DNA from 2 places in the Emticicia soli genome. Region 2 is predicted to be linked to the other one. Evidence: riboswitches for the same ligand, from Rfam matches in the RefSeq annotation. Region 2 holds a riboswitch; the other holds the start of a gene.
The links. A riboswitch is a leader RNA that binds a small molecule or an ion and turns the genes downstream of it on or off. The one in region 2 is predicted to bind thiamine pyrophosphate.

Region 1: it holds a riboswitch for thiamine pyrophosphate, as region 2 does, so the genes downstream of both, WAE64_RS00325 (TonB-dependent receptor) here and thiM (hydroxyethylthiazole kinase) in region 2, are expected to answer to the same signal.

What each region holds. Positions count from the first base shown of each region.
Region 1 is NZ_JBBEWC010000001.1:70,889-81,301, reverse strand. It holds gene WAE64_RS00345 (aldehyde dehydrogenase family protein) at 1-718, shown strand, start outside; gene WAE64_RS00340 (GNAT family N-acetyltransferase) at 891-1,391, opposite strand; gene WAE64_RS00335 (barstar family protein) at 1,388-1,813, opposite strand; gene WAE64_RS00330 (muconolactone Delta-isomerase family protein) at 1,870-2,166, opposite strand; TPP riboswitch at 2,320-2,417, shown strand; gene WAE64_RS00325 (TonB-dependent receptor) at 2,528-4,729, shown strand; gene WAE64_RS00320 (APC family permease) at 4,997-6,328, shown strand; gene WAE64_RS00315 (N-acetylornithine carbamoyltransferase) at 6,511-7,455, shown strand; gene WAE64_RS00310 (acyl-CoA dehydrogenase) at 7,668-8,807, shown strand; gene WAE64_RS00305 (helix-turn-helix domain-containing protein) at 9,122-10,045, shown strand; gene WAE64_RS00300 (hypothetical protein) at 10,124-10,413, opposite strand, start outside.
Region 2 is NZ_JBBEWC010000005.1:322,799-333,211, reverse strand. It holds gene WAE64_RS09385 (phytanoyl-CoA dioxygenase family protein) at 126-848, shown strand; gene WAE64_RS09380 (HAD family hydrolase) at 849-1,637, opposite strand; gene WAE64_RS09375 (DUF1801 domain-containing protein) at 1,882-2,307, shown strand; gene WAE64_RS09370 (GNAT family N-acetyltransferase) at 2,311-2,787, shown strand; gene WAE64_RS09365 (GNAT family N-acetyltransferase) at 2,774-3,220, shown strand; gene WAE64_RS09360 (zinc-dependent metalloprotease) at 3,431-5,986, shown strand; gene WAE64_RS09355 (hypothetical protein) at 6,271-6,480, opposite strand; TPP riboswitch at 6,715-6,807, shown strand; gene thiM (hydroxyethylthiazole kinase) at 6,885-7,676, shown strand; gene thiE (thiamine phosphate synthase) at 7,680-8,312, shown strand; gene thiD (bifunctional hydroxymethylpyrimidine kinase/phosphomethylpyrimidine kinase) at 8,339-9,175, shown strand; gene tenA (thiaminase II) at 9,162-9,812, shown strand; gene WAE64_RS09330 (hypothetical protein) at 10,075-10,413, opposite strand, start outside.

The DNA of each region.
Region 1 (10,413 bases), on a different contig from region 2:
GAAAATTTCTTTAGAACTTGGCGGCCAATGCCCGGCTATTGTTTGCGAAGATGCCGATATAAAAAATGCTGCTGCTATAGTTGCTTACAAAGGATTCAGAAACATGGGGCAGTCGTGCAGTAGTGTCAATCGGGTGTATGTGCATACATCCAAACATCAGGAGTTTGTAGCCGAATTAAAAAAACAGGCAGAAAAATTAACAATTGGCGATGGCATAAGCGATGGCGCTGTAGATTTAGGCCCAATGGCAACGGCTGATGGCGTAGCAACATCAAGGCTACACGTAGAAGATGCCATAGGTAAAGGCGCTTCACTTGTAACAGGTGGCAGAGCACCAGAGGGGGAACAGTACGAAAAAGGCTTTTATTTTCTGCCTACTATCTTAGATAACTGTAATGATTCAATGAAAGTAATGCAAGAAGAAACCTTTGGCTGTATTGTGCCTGTAGAAACTTTCGAGACGCTCAATGAAGCCATCACAAAAGCCAATAATACCAATTATGGTTTGGTTGCTTATGCATTTACCAAAGATTTTAAAACAAGTATGTTATTAGGCGAGCAATTGGAAGCCGGAACAGTATGTATTAACAATGGTGCTGTAAATACCAACTATGCACCTTATGCAGGTTGGAAAGACTCAGGCTATGGCGTAGAGTTATCAAGAAATGCAGTTTTTGAATACCTTGAAACCAAGCATATAAAAATAGAGGGCTTATAATTTATATACTGAAGTTGTTTAGGATTATTTCTTTCGTTTAAAAATGCGTTATTTTAGCTACGCCTTCGTCAAATAATTTCAACCATAGCTCTGCTATGGAATTCCATTCGGGGCTTCATCATTTGACTTGTCTCGCTCAAAATACCACTATTTTTAAACTGAAATTAAAATCCTAAACAACTTCACGGTATTTGGCATAAATGTGCTCGTCGTAGAGGTTGCCTTCTTTTACCAAAGATTTTTTCAGAACAGCCTCTTTTTCAAAACCTGCTTTTTCAAGCGCTTTCATTGATGGTAGGTTGTACTCAAAAACTCCGGCATAAATGCGGTGAATTTTATAATACGCAAAGGTATATTGCACTACTTCGGTAATAGCAGTAGAGATAATCTTATTACCCCAGTAGGCTTCGCCGAGCCAGTAGCCTATCTCGGCGTTTTTCTGATAAATATCGTCTTTGAGCATAATACCTATGCCTCCAACGGCTTTAGCATCAACCTCTATGGCAAAGTTTTCTGCCGAATCTGCGGCAATTTTTACCCACTCATACGCATCTGTAATGGTATAAGGGTGAGGGAAAACATCTTTCAGGTTTTTCCAGATTTTATAATTGTTGGCATTTTCAGCCAATGATTTTTCATCGCCCGACTGCCATCTTCTCAGCGTAAAATTCATTTGGTGCTTGTTCGGTAGCTTATTTCCTGTTTGTCGAGTAGCCCTCTTACACGAGCACTATCTGAAAACGCAAAGATTAGCTCTTTTTTAGGTAGGTCTTCGCTATCTTCCCAGCGCCAGTCTTCACAAATGGCATCAAGTAGATTAAGTAATGTGCCTATTTTTTCAGGGTTCCGTTCCTTTTCTATAAAATGTTCGGAAGGCGAAATATACACTACTATTTTTTCGTCTTCCAGCCACGATAAATTGCTTAACATTTCATCAAGCGATTCGATTGTAAAACCAAACTCTTCAGGAAAAGCGAGTGCATCGCCGATTTCTTCATAAAAGCCTCGCATCGTAAGCGTTTTATGGCCATCTAGTTCGATGATTGAGTATTCGGCAGGTAATTCTAAATCTTTGACAACAAGAAAATTAGGCATAGGTTTTGGTAAGCAGAAATATTTATAAGCGTGGTCTTCAACAGACCACGCATCGATTAGTTCAATGAAAACGTAGGCACTTTCATCACCACAGAGTTCATAAACATGAGTTCTGTAATGGTTGGGTGCATATAGTCTATTAATGGAAATTCGGCAATAATATCCATTACTTCAAGTTCGTCTTGGGCGTTCACAATGCACCAGAGTTTGCTTCTATCGGCCGACAGCGCATATGAATTAAGCTTTCCTTCTTCTAACAATTGATTTACAGCAATTCGTTGATAAGGAATTTTGGCAATGAAACCTTCTGGGAAAGGCACTGGCAAATCAAATTCCACCATAAATTGAGTCATAATCTCTCCTATATTTTAATAATACAATCACAAAATCTATACCACACTAAATTGTTTGCTATTTGGGTAGAATTAACAACGTTTCGAGATGCTATAAATTTCTTATCACTAATATAAACAAGTTTTCGTGAAAAAACGTTTTCTTTGCAAAACTTATCTCAAAAGGGGTGCCTTAATATAACGGGCTGAGATTATACCCATCGAACCTGATACAGGTAATTCTGTCGAAGGGAGAGAGAATAGTTTTATAGTGTGCGCAGCTATAAGACTGTTTACAAATTCCATTTAAAATTTTGTTTCACTAAGAGCCAAAAGCTCACAAGATTTTACTCCTTTGCCTTGTTAAAATTTTCGTAATTCAATGAAAAAATTAACAAAGAATGTTTTATGTATTCTTTTAACCAGCGTACCAAAAACGCTTAGAAAAACCTTTTCTACTACTGCCTTCTTACTTTTTTTTGTTTCAATTGCCTTTGCTCAGGAAGATTCTGCCAGAATCAGTGAGTTGAATGAAGTTGTTGTGAAGTCGACCCGTGCTAACGAAAAAACTGGTATGGCTTTTACAAACGTCTATAAGCGAGACATCAAAAAACAAAATCTTGGGCAAGATTTACCGTTTCTATTGAATCAATTACCTTCGGTTGTGGTGAGCTCTGATGCCGGCGCCGGCGTTGGCTACACGGGTATCCGTATTCGTGGTTCAGACCCTACCCGTATCAATGTAACGCTTAATGGGGTGCCTTATAATGACTCTGAGTCGCAGGGGACATTCTGGGTAAACATGCCCGATTTCGCCTCTAGTGTGCAAAGTATTCAGGTGCAACGAGGGGTCGGAACATCAACTAATGGCGCAGGTGCTTTTGGGGCTAGTCTTAATATTAGTACTTTGGGTTATGAGCGTGAGGCTTTTGGCGAAACCAACTTTACGTATGGCTCTTTCAATACCATGAAAGCCAATATTATGGCAAGTACAGGTTTGCTGAATAACCATTTTGTGGTTGATGCCCGTTTATCGAAACTATCGTCGGACGGATATATTGACAGAGCAAGTTCAGACCTGAAATCGTTTTATGTATCGGCAGGCTATTACAACAAAAGCAATTTTGTAAGGCTCAATGTTTTTTCGGGTAAAGAAGTTACCTATCAGGCTTGGGAAGGCGTACCGGAAAGATTGTTGAAGAGCAACAGAACTTTTAACCCTTACACATACCCTAACCAGGTAGACAACTATCAGCAAGATAACTATCAGTTGATTTCTTCTTTTAAACTAAGCGAAAAATGGACGTTTAATCCGACGTTGCATTATACAAGAGGAAAGGGATATTATGAGCAATTCAGAGAAATGGACGAATTAGCCAACTATAAATTGCCCGTTTCGGCCATAGGTGGCGATACCATTACACATTCTGATTTGGTACGCAGAAAATGGCTCGATAACCACTTTTATGGCATTACTTATTCGTTCGATTATCAGAGCAATAAAAAGCTATCAGCCAATATTGGCGGTGCATGGAACAAATATGATGGCGACCACTATGGCGAGGTAATCTGGACGAAATTTGCTTTGACTCCTTCTAACGATTATCGTTGGTATGAGAGCCGTTCTATCAAAACCGACTTTAATATTTTTGCAAAGGCATTCTATCAAGTAACTGATAAGTTCAATCTGTTTGGTGATGTGCAATACCGTACGGTATCTTACGATATGAATGGCATTGCAGATAAATTGCAGGATATTACCCGCCAGACTTCGTTCCAGTTTGTTAACCCTAAGCTGGGTTTGAATTATCAGCTAAGCAATCAGGCTTCGTTCTATGCTTCTTATGCAGTTGGGAATAAAGAGCCTAACCGCACCGATTTTATAGATAATGTAAAAGTTCCAAAACCTGAACATTTGGAAGATTTAGAAGCGGGGTATCGTTGGGCAAATCAGACATTGAGTTTTGATGCGAACTTCTATTACATGAACTATAGAAATCAATTGGTACTTACCGGACAGGTAAATGGGGTAGGAGAGGCGATTCGTGTAAATGTACCGAAAAGCTACCGGGCTGGTATTGAATTGGTTGCCAACTGGAAATTTGCATCACAATGGCGCTTGAATGCCAACGCTACATTCAGCCAGAATAAAATCAGAAACTTTAGCGAAACCATTGTGAATTATGATGGCGATGCCGATAGAGTAAATCAGTTTGCTAAAACAGATATTTCGTTTTCGCCGAATGTGATAGCGGGCGGGCAGTTGTCTTATTCGCCCTTGAAAAATCTTGAGTTTGCCTGGTTGCCTAAGTATGTTGGTAAACAGTATATGGACAATACTTCGGACGAAAACCGGAAGCTGAATGCCTTTTTTGTGAACGATTTACGTGCAAACTATACAATTAATCCGAAAATCGTAAAAGAGATTACTTTCAGCTTATTAGCTAATAATATCCTTAACCATTTGTATGAAGCCAATGGCTATACATATAGCTATATATATGGCCAACAAGTAGTTACCGAAAACTTTTATTACCCACAAGCTGGCACAAACTTCTTGCTGGCTGTGCGTGTAAAATTGTAATGTTAATAGGGGTAAAATAGGGCTTGCTTTATTTTACCCCTTAAAACTCTGTGTTTTCAGCCAAAATATTTTTTTGGGCTATATCAAAATAAACAAACTTTTTTCTACGTTTTTAATTAAATTTCTGTATTTGTAAATAGTTGACATTGAGCGACTTACGTGCTAACCTATTGTTTGATATTTGCTTCTTTTTGAAAAGCAAAATCTTGCTTTTCTTCTATTTATCTGATTAATTGCTATATTCGTTAAAATTAATAAAACGAAAGTATGGCTTCTGAAAAAAACAAAGGTGAACTTCTCAAACTTCTTGGTGTTGGTTTTGGTATTGCAGTAACAGTTGGCGGAACAATCGGTACGGGTATTTTGCGTAAACCCGGTCCTATTGCTGCTAATCTGGGCGACCCTACACTTATTATGTTGGTTTGGGTTTTGGTGAGTATCTATGCTTTTTTAGGGGTTTTGTGTGCTATTGAGTTGGGCGTTTCTGTACCTAAAGCCGGTGCATGGTATGTATATGCCCGCCGTGCCTTTGGTGATTACGTAGGTTTTGTTACAGGCATTACAAGTTGGCTAGGCACAGTGGCAGCCCTTGGTTTTGGTGCGTATACCATGAGTGAGTTTGTTGCCTTAATGATGCCCGAAGTTGAGCCAATAATCAGATACATGGCTATTGGTATTCTTATTTTGCTAATGGGTTTTCACTGGTTAGGCACTAAATCAGCGGGGCGTTCGCAGGAGATTATTTCGTTTTTAAAGGCTATTGGCTTATTTGCCTTTGTAATTGCCTGTTTTGTTTACGGAGGTGAGGTAAAAAGTGAAGCTTTGGTGGCTACTACTCAAAAAGTAGCAGGCCCTGCTTTGTTGACAAGCCTGATAGTATCGCTTCAATCGGTATTTTATACGTTCGATGGCTGGCATACAGCCGCCTACTTTTCAGAAGAAACCACCGACCCTGCCAAGAATCTGCCTAAATCAATGATAAGTGGAGTACTGGTTGTGATTGCTATTTATTTGTTGGTTAATCTGGCTATCTTATACATTATGCCGATGGACGAGTTGGCTAACTCAAAACTGGCGGCGTCTGATGCCATTAAATTGATTTTTGGCGAAAAGTCTGCCAAGGTAGTTACGCTTTTTCTGACGTTGTCTATTTTTGGTATGCTCAATGCACAGATTATGTTTTCGCCAAGAGTAATATATTCAATGAGTCGTGATGGGCTATTCTTTAAAGCAGCCCAGAAAGTGAATAGTGGCGGTACCCCCGCCATAGCTATGCCACTCACTGGCATCTGTTCTATTTTATTGATTCTGAGCGGAAAAGAAACCTGCGAAAAACTATCCGACATTGCCGTTTTCTTTTTTGTATTGTGTTATATAGCAGGCTTTGCCAGCCTTATTATGCTACGCAAAAAAGAGCCCGAATTACCAAGGCCATATAAGGTGGCGGGTTATCCGTTTATTCCGTATTTACTGATAGTTATCTCGCTTTTGTTTCTGATTGGTGCTGTTTATCAGGATATTCAGAGTAGTGGTTATGCGCTAATCTTTCTGGTTGTGAGTTATCCTTTATTTTGGCTTACTAAAAAATTAAATCAATAGGGTCTTGTTATTATTTTTCAAATAGCCATATTTGTGGCAAATTTCCTGACCTATACTTTTGTGAAAGAATAACCAGGGAATTTTATTGATTTTGTGTCTGAAACAAGGCATTAGGGTTTATTACCCTACCCGTGTAAAAGAGTGTTATTTATTGTATTTATTCGATTATTTATAAAGGAAAGATGAGAAATTTTATTTCGCTGAAAGATGTTGAAAGTGTTCAGGATTTAGTGAATGAGGGGATTCGTCAGAAACAAGCACCTTTTGCCGAGCAAGCGTTAGGAAAAAACAAAACCATAGGTTTAATATTCTTTAACCAGAGTTTAAGAACCCGCCTGAGTACACAAAAAGCAGCCGAGAATCTGGGTATGAATGTGATGATTATGAACGTGGGGCAAGATAGCTGGCAGCTTGAAATGGAAGACGGGGTAATAATGAACGGAGACAAAGCCGAACACGTAAAAGAAGCGGCTGCTGTAATAGGCAGCTATTGCGATATAATTGCCGTAAGAGCCTTTGCTGGTTTACAAAACCGTGAGGCCGATTACCGTGAACTTGTGATGGAGAAATTTAGACAATATGCAGGTGTGCCAATCGTAAATCTCGAGTCGGCCACTCGCCATCCTTGTCAGTCTTTAGCCGATTTAATCACAATAGAAGAGTGTAAAAAAGTAGCACGCCCCAAAGTTGTGCTAACCTGGCTACCGCATTTTAAACCCTTGCCACAGGCGGTAGCTAACTCATTTTGTGAGTGGGTTAATATGACAGACTATGAGTTTGTGATTACACACCCGCAAGGCTACGAACTAGCACCTGAATTTGTAGGCAATGCCAAAGTAATATATGACCAGAACGAAGCACTGGCAGGTGCCGACTTTGTGTATGGTAAAAACTGGTCGTCGTACACACATTATGGGCAAGTGTTAACACAAGACCCATCGTGGATGATTACCAAAGAAAAAATGGATTTAACCAACAATGGTTTGTTTATGCACTGCCTCCCTGTGCGTAGAAACCTGAAAGTAACCGACGAGGTGCTCGATAATCAGTCGGTGGTAATCCAGCAGGCTGCTAACAGAGAGTGGTCGGCGCAAGCAGTATTGAAGAATATTCTGAAAGATTTATAGGCTTATCAGGCCCCCAAAACATATACTAAGCACAACAACAAAATTCATCAACTGATATATTTCTTCTTTATCTTCATTATAGTATGCTTGCATACTATTTTGTTTCTATTTATATTTGTTTGAAACTATCTTTTTCTAGCTAGTTTTTTATATGCTAACACATACTATCAATCAAATACTATAAGCTTATGGCAGTTTCATCAATAGAAGGTATTAATTTTAATCTGACTGAAGAGCACCTGGCTGTACAGGAAGCCGCTCGTGAATTTGCACAAACCGAACTACTACCTACCGCGATAGAACGTGATACACATTCAAAATTCCCGCATGAGCAAGTAAAAAAAATGGGTGAGTTGGGTTTTTTTGGTATGATGGTGTCGCCTGAGTATGGCGGCGGTGGCATGGATACCATTTCTTATGTACTGGCAATGGAAGAAATCTCTAAGGTTGATGCTTCGGCATCGGTGGTGATGTCGGTTAATAACTCATTGGTTTGTTGGGGATTAGAAAGTTTTGGAACAGAAGAGCAGAAACAAAAATATCTTACACGTTTGGCAAGTGGCGAAATAATAGGTTCGTTTTGCTTATCAGAACCTGAAGCGGGCTCTGATGCAACTTCTCAACGCACTACTGCTATTGATAAAGGAGACCACTATTTGTTGAATGGTACAAAAAACTGGATAACCAACGGAGGTACTTCTTCGGTTTCGCTGGTAATTGCGCAAACTAATGTTGAATTGAAGCACAAAGGCATTAATTGCTTGATTGTAGAAAAAGGATGGGATGGTTTTGAGGTTGGAAAGAAAGAAGATAAAATGGGTATTCGCTCGTCAGATACGCACTCATTGATGTTTACCGATGTAAAAGTACCTAAAGAAAACAGAATTGGTGAAGATGGCTTCGGTTTTAAATTTGCCATGACTACCCTTAACGGTGGCCGAATTGGCATAGCAGCCCAGGCTTTGGGTATAGCAGCCGGAGCGTATGAGCTAGCGTTAAAGTACTCGAAAGAACGTAAGGCTTTTGGTAAAACCATAAGTGAGCATCAGGCCATTCAGTTTAAACTGGCCGAAATGGCTACAAAAATTGAGGCTGCCCGCTTATTGGTGTATAAAGCAGCTCGCCTGAAAGATGAAAAGAAAGATTTTATTGAAGCAGCGGCTATGGCTAAACTCTTTGCCTCAGAAGTAGCTATGTGGGCTACAACTGAAGCCGTACAGATACACGGTGGCTATGGCTACGTGAAAGAGTATCATGTAGAACGTTTAATGCGTGATGCAAAAATTACCCAGATTTATGAAGGTACGTCTGAAATACAGAAACTTGTAATTGCCCGTGAAATTCTGAAATAATCAACAGATTGTTTAGCACAAAACGCATATTTCATTGTATTAAAAAAGGCTCTTTTTGAGCCTTTTTTGCTATGAAAATGGCATATAATATTGGAATTTTACTTAAAAATTCAATTATAGCACTACGTTTTTATATGACTCAAATTAGACTTTTTTTAGAAAAACGGTGCTATTGTTGTAAAAAAATATAATTAAAGGAACATCTTTTGCTTTTTATTTGTTTGAAAAAAAAGTGGAAAATATTAGTTTTGTCCAATATTAGTTAATACATTGCGTTTAGTATTCTAAGCTATCACGTAAATTCTCCTATCAAAATGGAAGATTATAATAAGATTATCGAATCTCTGGGTGTGAAATTTGCTAAAGCACGCCACATAAGGATTTTACAACCGATTAAGATTAAAAACGTTTATGACGTTGAGAACTCTATTCTTATACTATATGACGGGGACGTAAAGTTGGCTGGCAATGATGAGCGTGTGCAGGCAGGAGATTTGCTTTTCATACCAGGCGGAAAAGCCGCAACCATTAGCTATGGTGTAGGAGAGCCTAAAAACATTTCGTTTGAAGAGTTCATGACTCGTCGTGAGAGCTATTTTGAGTCAATGACAGATCAAACGGTTATCGGCAAAGTGCCTAATTCATTTGGCTTGATAAACTTCGAAGCAAAGGTTTTTGATTCTGTAAACTTCTTTACTTCGCTAGATATTCCTCCGTTCTTTATCAAGCAGCACTCAAAACTTGCGTCTTTGATTTATGATATTCTGAAAGAAGACTTCTCTGATGAAGTTGGTCGTGGAAGAGTAATCAGAAACAAGACCGAAGAAATTGTGATTGAGATTGTGCGCCATATCTTAAAACACAGAATGTTTGTAGAGCAATTGGCAACCAATAGTACATATTTCAAAGACCCTCGTCTGATAGACATCTTTACTTATATCAAGAACAGTCTGGCCGGTGATTTGTCTAACAAACAATTGGCAAATGTAGCCAACGTATCAGAAGACTACGTAGGGCAGTATTTCAAGATGCTAACGGGTATTAATCCGCAAGATTATATCGAGTATCAACGTATGGAAGCAGCCGTAAATTTATTACGTACATCGAAGAAGAGCATCCGTGCCATTGGGCATGAAGTAGGCTATAAAGACACGGCTTATTTCTGCCGTCGTTTCAAAATGATGTTTGGTATCCCGGCAGGAAAAATGAGACGCCGTGAGTCTTTAATGATAGGTTAAAAAGCCTTTTTATAAACAACAACAAAGCCACCGTTATTACTAGCAGTGGCTTTGTTGTTTATGTTATTTTATAAAACCTTAGTTGCTTATCTTTAGGTCTTCCAGTTTTTCAATTACTAACTGATTTCGGCCTTTAAAAACACTTATTTTTCCGCTGGCTACTACTTTCTTACCTGTGAGTGCATCAACATCAATAGAGGCTTTTTCTAGCACTTCTTTATACAATACAACTGTTAACGGCGTGTGAGGGTATGCCTCATCTAAATTTATAAGTAAAAGTGGAGCTCTTTCGCCCGACTCAAAGCGTCTTGCGCCGGCTACTACACCTTTTACGATTACTTGTTTATCTACATAACTAGCTACTTTAT
Region 2 (10,413 bases):
GGCTCTTATTCTAGCATAGGTATATATGTTGGTAGTGGGGAAATAAGGGTTTAAATGCAATTGCCACAAAGTACACTAAAACACAATGTAGCACTATTGTCTTTGTTGATTTGATAAATTGAAATATGTATTCTGCGTTAAAACACAAAATAGAAAATGATGGCTTTGCCGTTGTGAATGAGGTTTACAATGCTGCTGAAATTGAAAACTTACTTCAAACAATAGCATCTATTGATACCTCAAAGCCTACTTTCCGCAAAACCAATGATTTATTTGCTATCAGGCAGTTTCTGAAAGAAGTACCCGGGACGCTCGAAACTATCTTCAATGAGCAGCTTAACTCTATCATCAATGCTATTTTTGGAGAAGACTATTTTGTAGTAAAATCAATTTATTTCGATAAACCCGAAGATTCTAACTGGTTTGTGGCCTATCACCAAGACCTTACGATTTCAGTCGATAAAAAGTCGGATTTAAAAGGCTTTGGCCCTTGGACTGTAAAACACAAGCAATTTGCAGTACAACCGCCACTATCAATTTTAGAAGATAATTTCACAATAAGAATTCACCTTGATGATACCGACGAAGGTAATGGTGCTTTGAAAGTAATACCGTCATCACATCTAAAAGGAATCTGCAGACCCGAAACCATCGATTGGAGTATAGAAAAAGAAACCACCTGTCCGGTTCAGAAAGGTGGTATTATGTTTATGAAACCTTTGCTGCTTCATGCTTCTAATCGCACAAGCAATCATCAGAAAAGGCGGGTTATTCATATTGAGTTTAGCAGAAGTACCCTGCCAGACAACCTTCAATGGTCAGAATCACTACAAAGCGTTTCTGCTTGATTAAATCAAATTCATTTCCTTAATAGTCTCAAATACGCCGTTTTCGTTGTTTGTGTATTTGGTTACATAGTTGGCGGCTTCCAGAATTTTCGGGTGAGCGTTTTTCATGGCGTAACTATATTTGGCAGCACTCATCATTTCGAGGTCGTTGAGGTAATCACCAAAAACCATTGTTTCTTCTGCCGAAATCCCGAATTGTTCCTGAATCTTCTTGATGGCTGTTCCTTTGTTTGCGCCCCAATCGCTTATATCAAGCCATATTTTGCCGGCAATGGCTACTTTATAGTCTTTCTCAAACTCTTTAAAGTACAGATAACTGTTAGTTTCAGAGTTTTTGAAATCACAGATTGTAACCTTTAATATAGTGTCCTCAACTTTTGTTAAATCAGCCACTATTTCCATTCGCTTAAAATATTTTCCGGCTTCTTTCAGAAAACGCTCGTCGGTATTCTCCACATAGGCCGATTTTTTGGCACTTACAATCACATAAGCGTCAGGTACGGTACGACCAATCTCGATAAATTTATTAGCTGATTCTTTATCAAGCGAGTCTAAATGTACCTGTTCGTCACGATAAACCACGTATGAACCATTATCGGCCAGGAAAATCAGTTTATCTTTAATACTATCAAATTTATCGACCAGATTATAATATTGGCGTCCGCTGGCAATGGCAAACTTTATTCCCTTATCGGCTAGTTTCGGCTCTAAATCCCAGAAATCTTCATTAAGTTGCTTCTCATCGTTCAGAAGCGTTCCGTCCATATCACACACTATTAATTTTATCATTCCGTTGGTTGTTTTTTGACTGCAAAGATACGGATAAATGATTTTTATCTTGAACTTTGATTTACCTGATTAAATGATTTAACTGATTATTAATAATGACATAGTTAGTTAGTACTTTGAAACGTGTGAGTAAATAACATGAAATTCATATTTTGTCTTAATTATTAAATCATAAAAATCAGTTTAATCAGGTAAATCAAAGTTCAGACATTTCCCTTATCTTTGTTAAACTTCACTTCAGCTCATGGCAAACAATAAAACTATTGAAACTACCCAAAGCGTCAACGATTTTCTGAATCTTGTGGCTGACGAAAACAAACGAGCAGATGGCTATCACCTGCTGGAAATTATGCAAAACCAGACAGGGCTTGAGGCACGTATGTGGGGGCCTAGCATTATTGGTTTTGGCTCTTATCATTACAAATACGCTAGCGGCCACGAAGGCGATGCGCCTTTGGTTGGTTTTTCGCCCCGTAAAGATGCTATTAGTTTATACACTGCCCTCGACCCCGCCAAAAGAGATGATTTATTGCAAAGACTTGGCAAACATAAGGCGGGCAAAGGATGTATCTATATCAAAAAACTTAGCGATGTGAATCTGGATGTGTTGATGGAAATGATTGATGAGTCGGTGAGCTTCAGTCGTTCACAAGATGTTTCTTCTCAATAAACTATGCTTGAACTAAACATTAGGCTAATCGGCAACGATGAAGCCATCCCTTATGATTTGTTGCTATCGGCCGACCCCTCAGAACAAGCTTTGATGGCCTACCTCCCTTACTCTACTATCTATGTTGCTTATTTGCAAGATAAATTAGTTGCCCAATATGTGCTTTATCAGATTGATGCGCAGGAGCTTGAAATCAAAAACATTGCCGTTGATGATGCCTATCAGGGAAAGGGTATAGGAAAATTATTATTGGAAGATGCCACTCTAAGAGCCAATGATGCAGGTTATAAGACCCTTTCTATTGGCACTTCAAATGCCAGCATCGGGCAATTGTATCTTTACCAGCAGCAAGGTTTTGAACTTTCAGGCGTTAAAATGAATTTCTTTATTGATAATTACACCGAACCTATATTCGAGAACGGTATTCAGTGTAAGCACATGATTATGTTGACCAAAGTATTGATTAATGACACCTTATAACATAAGCCCGGTAAACCCTAACGAACACGATAGCTTATTAGACATCTGGGAATTGTCGGTAAGGGCTACACACCATTTTTTGGAAGAAGAAAACATTTTGTTTTTTAAGCAGACCATCCACGAACACAAGTATTTCGAACTGGTAGAACTCGTTTGTGTTCGAAACCAAAACAACAGGATTCTGGGATTTATGGGCACCGATGCCGATAGCCTTGAAATGCTATTCGTGCATCCTGATGCCATTGGCAAGGGTGTAGGCAAAACCCTGATGAACTACGCACTAAATACCCTTAAAGTGCGTAAAGTAGATGTAAACGAGCAAAACCAACAAGCCTATCTGTTTTATTTGCATCATGGTTTTAGGGTAGCCAATCGCTCTGAAACCGATGGCACAGGCAAGCCTTTCCCGATTTTACATTTAGTATTAGAGTAAGCATTTACTCGTAATTATACTACCTTTAGTCACTAACTTAGCCCTATCCCCAACAATAATCACCCAATTTAGGGGATGCTACGACTAAAAATTTAGTAGAAATTTGTGGTTTGGTCTCAATTACAAATTAATTCATCAATATTCTAAAAATAATTCTTTCTATTAGCTTACTTTTACGAAGTTTTTTCATCAAACTATTAAATTTTAATTATGAAATTATTACGCCTAGCACTGATTCCCTGTGTTTTGATGGGAGTTACCCTTACGGGATATGCCCAAAAGAAAGACGACAAAAAAAAACCAGAAGAACCAGCAAAAACTACCCCGGCAACAACTACTCCAAAACCAGCCGAAGCACCTAAAACAGGACCGAAACCCTACAAAGATGTAATCACCGACAAAGCTAAAACCAGCAAAGGATTAATCACAGTTCATAAAGTTGATGATAAGTATTTCTTTGAAATCGCTGACTCTTTGATTGGCCGTGACATCATGACTGTAACACGTTTCTCTAAAACGCCTGCAGGTGGTGGAATTTTCGGTGGTGAAGAAGTTAACCGCCAGATGGTAAGATGGGAAAAAGGACCAGATAACAAAATTTTCTTGCGTTCTATCTCTATTATTATGACCAGTGCTGATAGCACTAAGCCCATTTTTCAGGCTGTAAGAAACTCAAGCGCCGACCCTATCATTGGTGCGTTTGACATCAAAGCTTTGAAAAAAGATACACTTTCGGTTATTGATGTAACTGATTATTTCAAAGGCGACAACCAAGTGTTTTCACTTGACCCTATCTCAAAACAATTGTATAAGATAACCGCCTTACAAGCCGACCGTTCGTATATTCAACATATCCGTTCGTATCCTATCAATACTGAGATCCGTACGGTGAAAACTTTCGGTGTGGTACCTCCAACGGTTTCGTTGATGCCAATTCCGCAAATCGGGCAGTATTTCCCTGCTTCGCGTGATGCAGGTGTTATTACAATGGAATTTAACACTTCAATGATATTGTTGCCAAAATCGCCAATGCGTAAGCGTTTCTTCGACCAACGTGTAGGTTATTTTGCAAGCCAATACTCTGTATTTGGTGAAGAATCTCAGAAATCTGACCAGGAGGTATTTGCTGTAAGATGGAGACTTGAGCCAAAAAGCAAAGAAGATGCTGAGCGCCAGAAACGTGGTGAAGCTATTGAGCCTAAAAAACCAATCATTTACTACATTGACCCTGCAACGCCTAAAAAATGGCAGAAATACCTGAAAGCAGGTGTTGATGATTGGCAAGTAGCTTTCGAGAAAGCAGGTTGGAAAAACGCTATCCGTGGCGAGTACCTTGACGAAAAAGATAGCCTTAGCCTTGAAGATGCACGTTTCTCTGCTATCCGTTATTTTGCGGCTGATATTCAGAATGCTTACGGACCAAACGTAAACGACCCACGCAGTGGTGAGATTCTTGAAAGCCACATTGGCTGGTACCACAACGTAATGCGTTTGCTACGTAACTGGTATTTGATTCAGACAGCGGCGGTTGACCCTCGTTCAAGAAACAAAAATTTCAGCGATGAGCTAATGGGTGAGTTGATTCGTTTCGTATCGTCACACGAGGTTGGCCATACAATTGGTTTACGCCACAACATGGGTGCAAGCTCGGCTACTCCGGTTGAAAAACTACGTGATAAAAACTGGATTGCACAAAACGGACATACATCGTCTATCATGGACTACGCGCGTTTCAACTACGTAGCACAGCCGGAAGATGGTATTACTGATTTCTTCCCACGTATTGGTGATTATGACATCTGGGCTATCAAATGGGGTTATTCATACTTCCCTGAGGCTAAAGACGCCAAAGAAGAGAAGAAAACTTTGAACGAATGGACAAAAGAGGCTTATAAAGACCCACGTAAACGTTTCGGTACTGAAATCAGTCCTTATGACCCACGTTACCAGACAGAAGATCTTAGCGATAACGCCATGAAGGCTTCTGACTACGGTATCAAAAACTTGCAAAGAATTTTACCAAACCTTACAGAGTGGAGCAAAGAAGACGGTGAGTTCTACAAAGAATTAGCCGAGCTTTATGGCAACGTAGTAAGCCAATACCGTCGTTATGTGGGTCACGTAACCAAAAACGTTGGTGGTGTCTTCGATGACCCTAAGACTTACGACATGGAAGGCAGTGTGTTTACGGCGGTTCCAAAAGCTACGCAAAAAGAAGCGGTTGCTTTCTTGAACCGTCAGGTTTTTGCAACACCAACATGGTTGATTGACCCTAACGTATTGAATAAAATCAATATCGAAACTGGTGTTGAGGCTATAAAATCGATTCAGGAGGCAACGTTGAATAGCTTATTGCTAGGCGACCGTGCTGTAAGATTGATGGAAACAAGTGCTACCAACCCTGCTAACTACAACCTTGATGATTTGATGACTGACCTACGTGGTGGTATATGGGCAGAGTTGAAAAGCCGTAAGCCGATAGATATTTATCGTCGTAATCTTCAAAAAGTGTATGCAGAGAAAGTAATTACTTTGTTGACACCAACAACTACAACTGTGTTATCGATTCCTCCGGGAGTAACTTACGGATACGATATTCGTACGGTTGATTTGAAGAAAACAGATTTACCTTCGATTGCAAGAGCGCAATTGGAATCGTTGAAAACTGAAATTAAAGCTGCATTGCCTTTAACAACAGATAAAATGAGCAAATACCACTTACAAGACGTTTTAAAACGCATTGAAAAAGGCTTAGACCCTAAATAATTGGTGGTTTGTAATATAAATAAAAAGCGGAAAGGGTTGCCTTTCCGCTTTGAGACTGTAAAAAAAACTGTGTCAAGGTAAAAATTAGCTAAAATGTTAATTTTTACCTTGACACAGTTTTTTTTATAGAACAGAAAGAAAAATTTGATTTTGAAGAATTCAAAAAGTAAGCAATAGCAGGAATATATGCTGGTAAGCCTTTTAGTGGCGAGAAGTTGTAAAATCCTTGGCACAGTTCAGTTTACACTCCCCTAATGACAATATTATACAATTCAATTTGTCCATTAAATACCAGACTCAATACCTTCCATAATACTTCCCCAAAAATAACTTTTTGAAAGACTTGAGTAATCTAAAGTATCCTTATCAAGATTTAATAATTTTTCAGAAAAATAGTTGGCATACTTTTGCTTATCTTTATAATAGCTCCCTAATTTTTCTTTCCATAATATTTCCGTTAAGAAAAACTCATACTCGTAAATGCATTCTAGCATTATTCTTACATTTTTATTTGTAAATAGGATTTTATATGTTCTATTATTTAGTTACTTGTTAGATTTTCTATAAAACCTGCATCCTCTTATTAATTACCGAATTTGGTGTATAAAAGATTTTTGCAGACAAACTATCAAAATAATCTTATAACCAAACCATAAAGCTAATCTCTATATCAATCTCCACCCCAAACCACCAAAATTTGACATTCTCATATTTCTTTCTAACTTTGCCTCTGGCTTTAGGGGTATTCTGAAAAGAATTGAGAGAGTCCCTTTGAACCTGATACGGTTGATACCGACGTAGGGAAAAGCGAATAAAATATAGCTTTACATAAGCGTATCTTATCCTCTTTTATTTCAAAGCAATCTTCTACAGCCATTGTATTTTAAAACAAATCGCAATGGAAAAAAATCTTTGGAAACACATCGAAACTGTCCGCACGCAATCTCCGCTTGTGCACAACATTACTAATTTTGTCGTGATGAACAATACTGCCAATGCCTTACTGGCTGTGGGAGCATCGCCTATTATGGCTCATGCACACCCTGAGGTGCAAGACATGGTAAGCATCTGCCAAGCTTTGGTAATCAACATCGGCACACTTAACGATTACTGGGTGCGCTCAATGTTATTGGCTGCCGAAAAAGCCAATCAGCTTGGCAAACCCTGGGTGCTCGACCCCGTTGGTGCAGGCGCAACCAATTACCGCAACCATACGCTCAGTGCATTACTCAGCTATAAGCCTACGGTTATCAGAGGCAATGCTTCCGAAATACTGGCTTTGGCCAAAGCCAACACTACCCCAACCAAGGGGGTTGACAGTACCGCCGAAAGCAGCGAGGCTATTGAAGCCGCCAAGTTGATTGCTGAAAAATACGATACGCTGGTGTGTATTTCGGGCAAGACAGATATTATTGTTGGCAAAGGCGCAATTATCAGTTTAGACAATGGCGATGCCCTTATGACCAAGGTTACAGGGCTTGGTTGTTCTGCAACGGCTGTTATCGGGGCTTTTATAGCTGCCATCGACAACAAACTGGAGGCACTTACTGCTGCTACAGCCTTATTTAGTATTTGCGGACAGCTGGCTGCCAAACAAAGCGCCGGGCCGGGGAGTTTACAAGTAAACCTCCTCGACAAGCTGCACAATATCAGCGAAGAGGAGTTTTGGCAAACACTCAAAATAGCATAGCGTATGGCAAACCACACAATGTTCCCGTATAAGTTATATCTCGTTATTTCAGCCGAAGCCTGTAAGGGTCGGAATTATCTGCAAGTAGCCGAACAAGCCATTGCGGGTGGCGTTGAGATTATTCAGCTTCGTGAAAAGACACTCGATACTGAAACATTTACCGAAAGGGCGCTCCGCCTGAAAGAAATTACAGAACGCTACAATGTGCCCCTAATCATCAACGATAACGTGGCTGTCGCCAATGCAGTAGATGCCTTCGGGATACACGTGGGCAATAGTGATATGCCTCCAACAGAGATTCGGACAAAATGGGGTAACCAACTTCAGATTGGCTATTCTATTGAGTATCTGAGCCAATTAGATACAGCCGAAACAGCAACTGCTGACCATCTGGGTATTAGTCCGATTTTTTCGACAGCTACTAAGACCGATACCGTAACTGAATGGGGGCTTGAGGGTCTGCAAAAAATCAGAAGCCTGACAGACAAACCACTAATTGCCATTGGTAATGTAAACAAAAGCAATGCAGCAGCCATTATTCAAGCCGGAGCGGACTGTATAGCGGTGGTATCGGCCATCTGCGCAGCCGATAATCCCGAGAAGGCAGCTTATGAATTGCGCAGGTGTTTACTTTAAACACATTTTAGAAACCTCTTTTTACGATGAATAAAAAATACACCTATCCATCGGCGCTTACAATTGCCGGATTCGATGGAAGTGGCGGAGCCGGTATTCAGGCCGACATTAAAACTTTTTCGGCGCTGGGTTGCTTTGCTACCTCGGTGCTTACGGCTTTACCTGTACAAAATACCCAGGGAGTGCGTAGTATCTACCCTATCCCCTATCAGGCCGTGGCCGAGCAGATAGAAACTACTCTGGACGATATTTTTCCTGATGCCATTAAAGTTGGCATGGTGCATACGGCTGAGTTGGTGGCTACTATTGTAGCAACACTCAGCAAATATCCGTCTATACCCCTTGTTTTTGACCCCGTAATGGTTGCTACCAGTGGGCACAAACTCATAGAAGATGCCACTATTGAAACCATTATTAAGCAACTATTCCCTATTGCGGCAGTTGTTACGCCTAATATGGACGAGGCTGCGATTCTGGCACAAATGCCAATCAAAACCCTTGATGATATGTATGTAGCGGGCGAAAAGATTCATTCATTGGGTTGCCAGTCGGTACTACTAAAAGGAGGACATCTCGACTTACCCCGAATCACTTCTTTATATTTCGATGGGAAAGGCGAAGTCCATTCGTTTGAATTTGAGAAATTCCCAACCAACAATACACATGGATCGGGCTGCACGCTATCGTCAGCCATTGCGGCTTATATTGCCCAAGGTAAAAGCCTGTTTGAAGCAGTTTCGCTCGGACAAACCTATGTGCATCAGGCCATTAAACACGGTGCCGATGTGGCTATCGGCAAGGGAAATGGCCCATTAAATCACTTCTTCAACCCTCAAAAACTGATTAAAAATGAAATGGTCTGAACAAGCATGGCTGAGCATTGAGCCAATTTATGAGTCTATTCTGCAAATGCCTTTTATTCAGGAACTGATAGACGGTACGCTTCCGCTCGAAAAATTTCAGTACTATCTGATGCAGGATTCTATCTACCTTGAGCATTTTGGTAGGTCATTGGCTATTGTAGGTGCTCGTGCACAAAACATACCAGATATGCTGGCATTTTTTCGCTTTGCCGAAACTACAATCATTGTAGAAAACGCCTTGCATGAATCTTATTTTAAAGATTTTGCTATTGTCGATAAGGATACTATTCAACCTGCTTGCCATCATTATGCGCATTTTTTACGTAGTACTGCGGCTTTAGAGGCTGTTGAGGTTGGTATGGCGGCAGTCTTGCCTTGCTTCTGGATTTACAAAGCCGTTGGCGATTATATCTATCAACACCAACAAACGGGTAATAATCCCTACCAAAAATGGATTGACACTTATGCAGGTGAAGAATTCGGCATTGCCGTAAGGTCGGCTATAAGTATTTGTGATGCTAACGCTGCACAAGCCACCACAGTCACACAAGCTCAAATGACAGAAGCATTTATAGCTTCGTCTAAACTAGAATACGATTTCTGGGAAGCAGCTTATATTAATCGTCGGTGGAAATGATTTTTTAATTGTCGAACTTCGATTGCGGATTGTCGAATTTGCCGCGCCACGCCTATTTCTTGTTCGTAACAGGGCGTGGCACGGGTAGTACAGTAGATAGCTGTAATAGTGCCCACTTTTTATTGTGAAACATTGTGTTTTTGTGAACATTGTGGCAATAAAAACTAGCCTCAATTCTTTACCGTTTCAGGATAATTCATTTGAAAAATACCCGTGCCATGCACTTTTACTTTCGAGTATGGGCATAACACGGGTTGGGCAACTATCTTACTTCCTGCTCTTCAGCTACTATTACCTTCATGTGCTCACGGGCAAGTTCTCGAATAGAATCAAAGCGATCATACACCCAAACTGCCTTCGATTTTATACCCGATGCACGGGCAATGGTATAAGAGGCTAGGCTTAGTTCGCCTACGCCGTTAATAAGTTCTATAATGTTTGCCAATTTGGTATCAATAATTGCTCCAACAACACAAGTTACGGCGGGTATGTTCTTAGTCAGTTGCTCGTTTAATACCTTAAACAACTGTTCATTAGCATGTGGTCGGTGATACAAATACAACAACGCAATAATGATTTGCTCTGCCGAATCAGAATGAAG